DNA from 3 places in the Anaerobacillus sp. MEB173 genome. Region 1 is predicted to be linked to each of the others. Evidence: predicted binding sites of a transcription regulator. Region 1 holds the regulator's gene; each other region holds the start of a gene.
What was found. The regulator Rex, encoded in region 1, represses fermentation and respiration genes when NADH is low (regulators of the CRP and FNR family bind a similar motif). The targets are predictions, from matches to a motif close to TTGTGAAATATTTCACAA.
Positions count from the first base shown of each region.

Region 2: the regulator Rex is predicted to act here: its motif matches at 1,273-1,290, upstream of qoxA (cytochrome aa3 quinol oxidase subunit II).
Region 3: the regulator Rex is predicted to act here: its motif matches at 1,215-1,232, upstream of ACJ2A9_RS18035 (cytochrome c oxidase subunit 2A).

Region 1 is NZ_JBJMAU010000027.1:8,607-11,891, forward strand. It holds gene ACJ2A9_RS22435 (ABC-F family ATP-binding cassette domain-containing protein) at 1-136, opposite strand, end outside; gene moaC (cyclic pyranopterin monophosphate synthase MoaC) at 376-870, shown strand; gene ACJ2A9_RS22445 (redox-sensing transcriptional repressor Rex) at 907-1,542, shown strand; gene ACJ2A9_RS22450 (twin-arginine translocase TatA/TatE family subunit) at 1,588-1,764, shown strand; gene tatC (twin-arginine translocase subunit TatC) at 1,790-2,557, shown strand; gene ACJ2A9_RS22460 (MDR family MFS transporter) at 2,682-3,285, shown strand, end outside.
Region 2 is NZ_JBJMAU010000030.1:1,454-4,738, forward strand. It holds gene ACJ2A9_RS22835 (LLM class flavin-dependent oxidoreductase) at 1-485, opposite strand, end outside; gene ACJ2A9_RS22840 (CDGSH iron-sulfur domain-containing protein) at 729-929, shown strand; gene qoxA (cytochrome aa3 quinol oxidase subunit II) at 1,410-2,300, shown strand; gene qoxB (cytochrome aa3 quinol oxidase subunit I) at 2,358-3,285, shown strand, end outside.
Region 3 is NZ_JBJMAU010000012.1:11,886-15,170, forward strand. It holds gene ACJ2A9_RS18025 (spore germination protein) at 1-398, opposite strand, end outside; gene ACJ2A9_RS18030 (metal-sensitive transcriptional regulator) at 516-779, opposite strand; gene ACJ2A9_RS18035 (cytochrome c oxidase subunit 2A) at 1,308-1,466, shown strand; gene ACJ2A9_RS18040 (cytochrome c oxidase subunit II) at 1,492-1,959, shown strand; gene ACJ2A9_RS18045 (b(o/a)3-type cytochrome-c oxidase subunit 1) at 1,956-3,285, shown strand, end outside.

The sequences.
Region 1 (3,285 bases):
ATAATGTTGATTTGCCGGCACCGTTTCTCCCAATCAGAGCAATTCGGTCCCTCGATTGAACTTCTAACTTTATATTCGATAAAATTGGCTCAGCACCAAACGATTTTGATAATTGAACACATTGCATTATAATCATTTTTTCATCCATCCCTACATAAAGGTTGTGCGATTTCTTACACTAAAAATAGTGAGATCGTGTTAGACTAATGATGTCTTTATTATTTTAGTGTACAGTATTGGTCGAGAGACAGGCAACACTCGTAAAAATTCATGCTCGGCCCAATTTGTGTCAACTTTTTTTTTGAACTAGTAATCAGAACGCTTACAGATTTGTAGAAATGTTGTACAATAGATAGAAGAAGGGAGAATATTAACATGTCATCATTTACACATTTTAATGAACAAGGTCGTGCCAAGATGGTTGATATCTCTGATAAGAAAACGACTGTTCGAACTGCCTTTGCCCATACAAGTGTAGTAGTGAGCAAAGAAATCTACACAAAAATAGAAGAGGGTTCAATTGGGAAAGGTGATGTACTTGGTGTGGCCCAAGTTGCTGGTATTATGGCAGCTAAGAAGACAGCTGATTGGATACCAATGTGCCATCCGCTTGCCTTAACGGGTGTTAATGTTATCTTTTCATGGGAAGAAGAAGGCGATAAGCACATACTAAATATTGATGTTCAAGTGAAAACAAAAGGGAGTACAGGTGTAGAGATGGAAGCATTAACGGCAGCTTCTGCTACAGCCTTAACCGTCTATGATATGTGCAAAGCCATTGATAAAGGAATGGTGATTGGACCAACCTACTTGAAAGAAAAAACAGGTGGAAAAAGTGGGGATTATCGTAGAGAGCAAGTAGATATGTAATAATTCAGTCTGACGGATAGAAGTTGGAGGAATGCTATGGAATTTGATCAAACAAAGATACCACAAGCAACCGCAAAGAGGTTACCGTTATACTATCGGTTCTTGGAGAATTTGCAAAGCTCTGGGAAATATCGTGTTTCTTCCTCAGAACTCAGTGAAGCAGTTAAAGTTGATTCAGCAACAATAAGACGTGACTTTTCCTACATCGGTGCGTTAGGGAAAAAAGGGTATGGATATAATGTTAACTATCTATTATCTTTTTTTCGAAAAACGTTAGATCAAGATGAATTAACAAAAGTAACACTGATTGGAGTAGGGAATCTAGGTACAGCTTTTTTACACTATAACTTTCAAAAAAATAATAATACAAAAATAGAAATGGCTTTTGATGTTGCTCCTGAAAAAGTTGGTACAAACATGGGGACTGTACCGATTTACCATCTTGATGATTTCGAGAAAATCCTTGACCCTGAAGTAACTGTGGCAATATTAACTGTACCAGCAATAGCGGCACAAAAAATAGCCGATCGTATTGTCGATTCAGGAATAAAAGGTATTCTAAATTTTACACCAGCAAGATTAACTGTTCCTGAACATATTCGGGTTCACCATATTGATTTATCTGTTGAGCTACAATCGTTAATCTATTTTTTAAAACATTATCCAGTCTAGTTTGTTGAATAACAAAAAGAATCGTTTTTATAGGAGGTGAATGTCGTGGGAACACTTGGCGCAGGTAGTATCGCTTTAATCGCTATTGTTGCACTAATTATCTTTGGCCCTAAAAAGCTTCCGGAATTAGGAAAAGCAGCTGGAAATACACTTCGTGAGTTTAAAAATGCAACAAAGGGATTAGCAGATGACGATGATGATAAAAAGAAATCAGAAAAGTAATTGTTGAGATAGGAAGGGTTTTCATATGGAACAAAACGGGATGTCGCTTTATGAGCATATAGAGGAAATAAGAAAACGTCTTATTATTGTTGTCGTATTTTTTATTCTCTCTCTTATCGGTGGATTCTTCCTTGCGACACCACTCATATCATTTTTGCAAAGTGCACCAACGGCAGAAGGCCTTCCAATGAACGCCTTTAGTTTAACTGATCCTTTAAAGGTATATATGAACTTTGCTTTCTTGACAGCATTGTTATTATCATCACCAGTAGCATTATATCAGCTATGGGCCTTTGTTAGTCCGGGCCTTCGTGATGTTGAACGGAGAGCGACACTTTCTTATATTCCAATTTCGTTCTTTTTATTTATAGCAGGACTGTCGTTCTCATATTTCATTCTCTTCCCATTTGTAGTTGGTTTCATGGGGAGGTTAGCAGTTCAATTAAATATTACTGAACAATACGGAATTAACGAATACTTTTCTTTTCTGTTTCAATTAACATTACCATTTGGTCTTTTGTTTCAGTTGCCCGTGGTTGTTATGTTCTTAACTAGATTAGGAATTTTGACTCCACAGTTTTTAGTGCAATCTCGTAAAATTGCCTATTTTATTTTATTAGTCATTGCGGGGTTTATCACACCGCCAGAACTAATCTCTCACCTTATGGTCACAGGCCCGTTACTTCTTTTATATGAAATTAGTATCTGGATATCTTATGTTACGTATCGAAAGGTGCTTAAAGCAGAAAAGGAATATGAGGAACAACAGAAGAAAGATTCAAACCACGTCTAGTATAACGTGGTTTTTTTTCATTTGGATAACTGCAAATGTATTCTAGTGCTGAAAGGACAATACAATGCTAAAATAGCAATGATGATATATTTCGAATTACGAAATGATTGGATGGCGAAACAGCATGAATAAACTACCAGAAAAATGGCTTGTTCTACTAACCGTATTAGTTGGTTCATTCACTCTTGTCCTAAATAACAGTATGTTAAATCCAGCTGTTCCACAGTTAATGAAAGTGTTTGAGTCAGACGCTGTTGCCACAGGTTGGGTAATTACGATTTTTATGGTTACGATGGGTGTGACGATGCCATTAACGGGATACTTAGGTGATAAATGGGGAAATAAAAACCTCTATATTTTCGGTTTAGTTCTTTTTACAATTGCCTCTATCTTAGGTTCTTTTTCCTGGAACTTGTCTTCACTTATTTTCTTTCGAGGACTGCAAGGGATTGCTGGCGGGATTATGCTGCCAATTACGATGGCCTTAATTGTGATTGCTTTTCCGCGTAACGAACGAGGCTTTGCGCTTGGTGTATATGGTACATCAGCGCTGATGGCACCAACAATTGGGCCAACACTGGGCGGAATTTTAATCGAAATGGGAAGTTGGCAATATTTGTTCTTATGCAATATTCCAACAGGTTTGATAGGTCTTGCAATGGCTGTGTTCTGCCTAAAGCAATCAAAAAATAGTGCAAAGCTGACATTTGATAAGTGGGGCTTTCTAA
Region 2 (3,285 bases), on a different contig from region 1:
AGATTTTGTATTGCTGGCCGATGTCCACCTTGCCATGTTACCTTCTCAGATTCTCGTATTTTTAACAACAATTCTAACTTCTCTTCAAACAACTCATTGTAATCATTTAAGTTATAGCCAAATAACGGAAAAGATTCTATAAATGAACCACGTCCAGCCATGATCTCAGCACGGCCATTCGAAATGGCGTCAAGAGTAGCAAAATCCTGAAACACACGGACTGGATCTGCTGAAGAAAGCACTGTAACAGCACTTGTTAATCGTATCCGTTTTGTTTGCGATGCTGCAGCAGCAAGCACAACCGCTGGAGATGAAGCGGCAAAATCCTCACGATGATGCTCACCAACACCAAAGACATCCAATCCTACTTGATCAGCCAGTACAATTTCCTCTACGACCTCCTGTATACGCTGGGCATGACTAATGACCTTACCGGTTACCGGATCTGGTGTTGTCTCAACAAACGTGCTTATTCCAATCTCCATACAAACATTCCTCCCCTTCATTTTTTATTTTTTATTTTATACTTATTATATTTTTCCCATCCATTCTCAAAATCGTTTCCCTTTTCTAGAAAGGTACTTAAATCGTATACTAAGTGAAATTAAGAATACAATTAAAATGCCTATTATTTGGTAAAAACACAAAATGGATACAAGGAATTTTTATTAATTTGGACTATTCCCTTTTTAACTTGGATAAAATTTTATAAAAAGGGAGGAAATAAAATGGTAACAATCAAAGTAAATGATAATGGTTCTTTAAGGGTAACCGGAGATGTAGAATTAATCGATGGTGAAGGAAATAAAATCGAAACGAAAGAAACTTTTTCTTTATGCAGATGCGGTCTTTCTAAGAAAAAACCTTTCTGTGACGGGGCCCATAAAGGCAAATTTGATAGTATTGTTAGAGCAGAATCTACGAAATAAACACGATAAAAAGCGAAAAAATAAGTCCTCATTTTAATTAGTGAGGGCTATTTTTTTATAAAATTTTCGCAACGAACCAAAGCAAAAGGATAAGAGCAAGCATCACTAATCCAAACAGAAAGCCTGCTAGTCTATATAATTTGTAATAGATATGTTCAGAAAATTTTTTTGTAAGCCCCTAAAATAAGAGTAGCCATTAACGGAACGATAAAATCCATAATTCTCCCTCATTCCTAAAACAAAGTATCTTAACAATAGGTTCAAATGCCTCTCCCTCGCCTTTTTGCACGTCTTTTTACTTTCAATTACTACATTTCCATTCATTGGTGCATTTCTGAACAATTTGTGACATTGTTCACATTTAAATTGTGTTTTTAATCAAATGGTATTAAGTTTAATTTATACATTGTGATTTAAATCACAGCTTATCACTCATTTAACAATTCCGTTTTTTATAAAAATGAAAGGGGTACGTCATCCATGAAATTCAAATGGTTTTTTTTAATGCTAATTATCACTATTGGCACAGTGCTTACAGGATGTGAACCATTATTGGTTTTAGATCCTAAAGGGCCACAAGCTGAAAGGCTAGCTGGTGACATTATGTTGTCAATGTGGGTAATGGCATTTATTGTTGTTGCCGTTTGTGCGATTTTAGTGTTTATGTTATTCAAATATCGTGCTTCCAAGCAAAGTGACGATTATGAACCACCTCACATTGAAGGGAATCCAATTGTTGAAGCAGTTTGTGTTGGGATTCCGGTGATTATTATCATTTTCCTTTCCATTGTTTCTGTTAAAAGTAACTATATCGTTGAAGCAACACCCCAAGGATATGAAGATAAGCCGCCTTTAGTAGTCTACGCTTCATCTTCAAACTGGAAATGGCACTTTAGTTATCCAGAAGAAGGAATTGAAACAGTCAACTATTTATATATTCCAACAGATCGAGCACTTGAATTTAAGCTTTATTCCCACGGTCCGATTACAAGTTTCTGGATTCCGCAGCTCGGCGGTCAAAAATATGCGATGGCCGACATGATAACGACATTACACTTAGCCGCTGATGTTCCTGGTGAATATATGGGTCGAAATGCGAACTTTAGTGGAAAAGGCTTTGCTGAAAATATCTTTGATGTAACAGCAATGCCACAATCAGATTTTGATGAATGGGTTGAAGAAGTAAAAAAACGGGCTGAACCTTTAACAGAAGAAAAATTCAAGGAATTACTAGAGCCAGGTCATCTTGGCCGTATGACGTTTACTGGAACTCACTTAGATTTCTCACCGCCTCCGGAGCATAACCACGGAACCACTGATTCAGATCATGATCACGATAAAATGATTGAAGCAGATCATAGCGCACATTAATAAGTTGTTAGTTTTTTAGATTAATTGTTTACCTGACTAGAAAGGAGTCATACAATGATGGATTATTTTAGTCGATTTGCCATTCCCCACCCAAGTCCAGCAATTTACGCATCAATGGTTGCGATTGCTTTAACGACTATTGCTATTATCGCTGGTTTAACATATTTTAAAAAATGGGGCTACTTATGGCGTGAATGGTTAACAACTGTTGACCATAAACGAATCGGGATTATGTATTTGATCGCTGCCCTACTCATGCTTTTCCGTGGTGGTGTCGATGCAATTATGATGCGGGCTCAGCTTGCTGTACCTGATAATACAATCCTTGATGCCCAACACTATAATGAAATTTTCACAACACACGGGATCGTTATGATCTTATTTATGGCAATGCCATTTATTATGTTCTTTATGAACTTTGTTGTACCACTGCAAATTGGAGCGCGTGATGTTGCGTTCCCACGTTTGAATGCCTTAAGCTTCTGGTTATTCTTTATGGGGGCAATGCTCTTTAATATTTCGTTTGTCATTGGGGGTTCACCTGATGCAGGCTGGACGTCCTACTTCCCGTTGGCAGGTAACGAATTTAGCACTCATGTCGGAACGAACTATTATATGATTGCGATTCAAATTGCCGGGATTGGTACATTAATGACAGGTATTAACTTTATTACAACAATCCTTAAAATGAGAGCTCCTGGTATTACATTAATGAAAATGCCAATGTTTACTTGGTCAGCGCTAATCGCTAACGTAATTATCGTTTTCGCTTTCCCTGTGTTAACAGTAGCCCTTGCAATGGGAACAATGGACCGTCTATTTGGTACAAACTTCTTTACAATGGATAATGGCGGAATGGATATGCTTTGGGCCAACTTGTTCTGGGTTTGGGGACATCCTGAAGTTTACATTTTAATCTTACCGGCATTTGGTATTTATAGTGAAATCATTTCAACGTTTGCACGCCGTAACCTTTATGGCTATA
Region 3 (3,285 bases), on a different contig from region 1:
AAACCGTCTAAACAATTTTGAATAAGCTCTTGCCAATTATTTGGCTCAGAATAATTTGGGCTATAGATGACATCACCAATTTTTGTTACTTTATCATTTATTTGATTTTCGATCCGTTTAATGAGAGGAAAGATGACTTCACCTTGCAGACGTTCTTCATCAATTAATCCAGTAAAGTAATAAATTGAAACTTCTTGTCCTGAAGGAAGTGATAAAACCCTTGTAATTAAGTCAGAACTATCACTAAAAATTTTACCCATATATTTATGGAGTTCTTTAGACTGATAAGGAAATTCTTGTAGATCGTTAATACCTATCTTTTTCTTTAAAAAATCAGCGTAATCATATGGGGTTATTTTCTGAGGCTTAACCTGTCCCCTGAGTTGTTGAAAAAACATGAACATTCCCCGTTCCATACCTAGATTTACTTTTAGTATGTAAACAGGAAGCAAATATATACTAATTTCTTCCAATATAAAAACCGACTGCTGGAATGCAATCGGTTGAATGAATAATTATCTGCTTTTCACTAATAAATTTACGGCTTCTTTAATCGTTTCTTCTGTATCTTCGCCTTTTTCAATTTGTTCACGAATGCAATGCTCCAAATTTGAACTCACAACTACACCAATTGCACGATCTAATGCATTTCTTACTGCTGCCATTTGTGTAACAATATCCTGGCAACTCTTCTCATCATCCATCATTTTTAAAATTCCCCGAACCTGACCTTCCACTCGCTTTAATCTATTTTTGACTTTATCGTCGTACAGAGTCATCACAAATTCCTCCATATAATTTTAAAATTATTATACCTCAAACAATGTTAGATATCATCTTAGCGCGGTTTTTAATTAAATAAATTATTCTTAGAAACAATTAATTACTACTGCGTATAAACGGAGTCATTTGTTTTAAAATTGCCATATCTTTCTCTCATAAACAGAGAAATTTTTTAATATTTTTTTATATAAAAGAATAGGAAATTGATTTTTTACATTTGCCGAGAGATGTTTTTCCCATGAGGAATTCGTTGACATGATAGGTTTTTGAGGAATATATAAAGGTGTTTATTTTTTTCTTCATCAAAAATTCACCAAGTATTCACAATAATAATTTTAATTATCGTTTATAATCTTAGTAAGAATTATGACAAAGAAATAGAAAATGTTAATGGAGAGTGATTTAAATGTAAATGTGTAAAAATTGAAACGATGTGATTAATGTCACACCTAATAGTTTATATGTTTAGTATATTAACAATATGTAAATATTGCAATCTTTTTTTGGGGGAGGTTTATAAAAATATGAGCAATAACTTGAAATCACAGAATGATAACATTCCTGCACACGATGCACATGATGATGCTTCACTAAAAGGAACCTTTGTTTTTGTAATGGGCTTAGGTGTTGCAATCGTTGTATCTTGGCTGGCTGTATGGGCTTTATTTCTATCGAGAATTTAGTAACTAAGAGAGGGGGAACTATTACATGCATTTACATCGCTATGAAAAAATTTGGCTAACATTTGGAATCGGATCTTTATTTGTATTTTTAATTACTATTGGAGTTAGTGCTTTTGCATATGGAAACCAGCCACCAAGTCACATGGCTCAAGTTGACCCACAGAATTTAGAAGCTTCACCATTCGGTGAGCCTGGCTTAACACAAATTGATGATAACACGTACAAAGCAACACTTGTTGCAATGGCTTTTGGGTACCAACCCAATAAAATCGAAGTCCCTGTAGGATCGAAAGTTATTTTTGAAGTAACAAGTAAAGACGTTGTTCATAGTTTTACAATTCCACATACTAATGTGAACATGATGATAACGCCTGGACACGTGAATATGGCAGAACATACATTTACAGAACCTGGTTCTTATCTCGTATTATGTAATGAATATTGCGGTACAGGTCACCAATACATGCAAATGACAATTGAGGTGGTAGAATGAGAAACACAGCATTAAAAGTTGATCAATTTCAAAGTAATGATCTCGGAACAAAGGTTGCACCTAAAGATGCAAAATTAAGTATGGCTCATATCTATGTAGCCTTTATCGCCTTTATTATCGGTGCTTTAGGCGGGGTTTTACAAGGTCTAGTAAGAGGTGGCCTAATCGAATTACCTTCATGGCTTGGGTATTATCAAATCTTAACTGCTCACGGAGTATTACTTGCACTTGTATTTACAACATATTTTATTTTTGGTTTCCTATTCTCCGGAATGAGCAGAACTCACGGCGCTTTTAAAGATTCAACACGAAAAGTTGGTTGGGTTGGATATTGGATTCTAACGATTGGTACAATACTTGCTACGATTATGATTCTAATGAACGAAGCATCCGTACTTTATACATTTTATGCACCTTTACAAGCACATCCACTTTATTATGTGGCTTTAGCATTATTTGTAGTTGGTACTTGGGTATTGGGTACAGCACTATTAATCCATTACTTTGCTTGGAAAAAGGCTAACAAAGGAAAACTCACACCATTATTCGGACACATGACTGTTGCTACAATTCTTATGTGGATTATTTGTAGTATTGGTGTTGCAGCGACAGTATTATTACAAATGCTACCATGGTCACTCGGAATGACCGATAGTATTAATGTTCTTTTGAGTCGTACATTATTCTGGTATTTTGGACATCCGCTAGTGTATTTCTGGTTAATGCCAGCATACATTGCTTGGTATGTTTGTATTCCTAAAATAATCGGCGGAAAATTATTTAGTGATTCATTAGCTCGTCTGGCATTTATTCTATTACTTTTATTCTCGATTCCAGTTGGATTTCACCATCAATTAATGGAATCAGGGATTTCACCATTTTGGAAATTCTTACAAACTACATTAACATTTATGGTTGCTATTCCATCATTACTAACGGCATTCTCGATCTTCGCAACGTTAGAATCTGCAGGACGTGCTAAAGGCGGAACTGGGTTATTTGGCTGGATGAAAAAGCTGCCTTGGGGTGATGTTCGTTTCTTCACACCATTTATGGCGATGTTAATCTTTATCCCAGCTGGTATTGGCGGACTTATTAACGCAAGTTTTCAAATGAACGCTGTTGTTCATAATACATTATGGATTGTTGGTCACTTCCATTTAACTGTTGGCTCAACCGTTCTCCTTACATTCTTTGGAATTTCATATTGGTTGATTCCAAATCTGACTGGAAGAAAGTTCACACCATATCTTAATAAACTTGGTATGCTGCAAACTTGGCTTTGGATGATTGGTATGTTTATTATGTCTGGATCACAGCATTTAC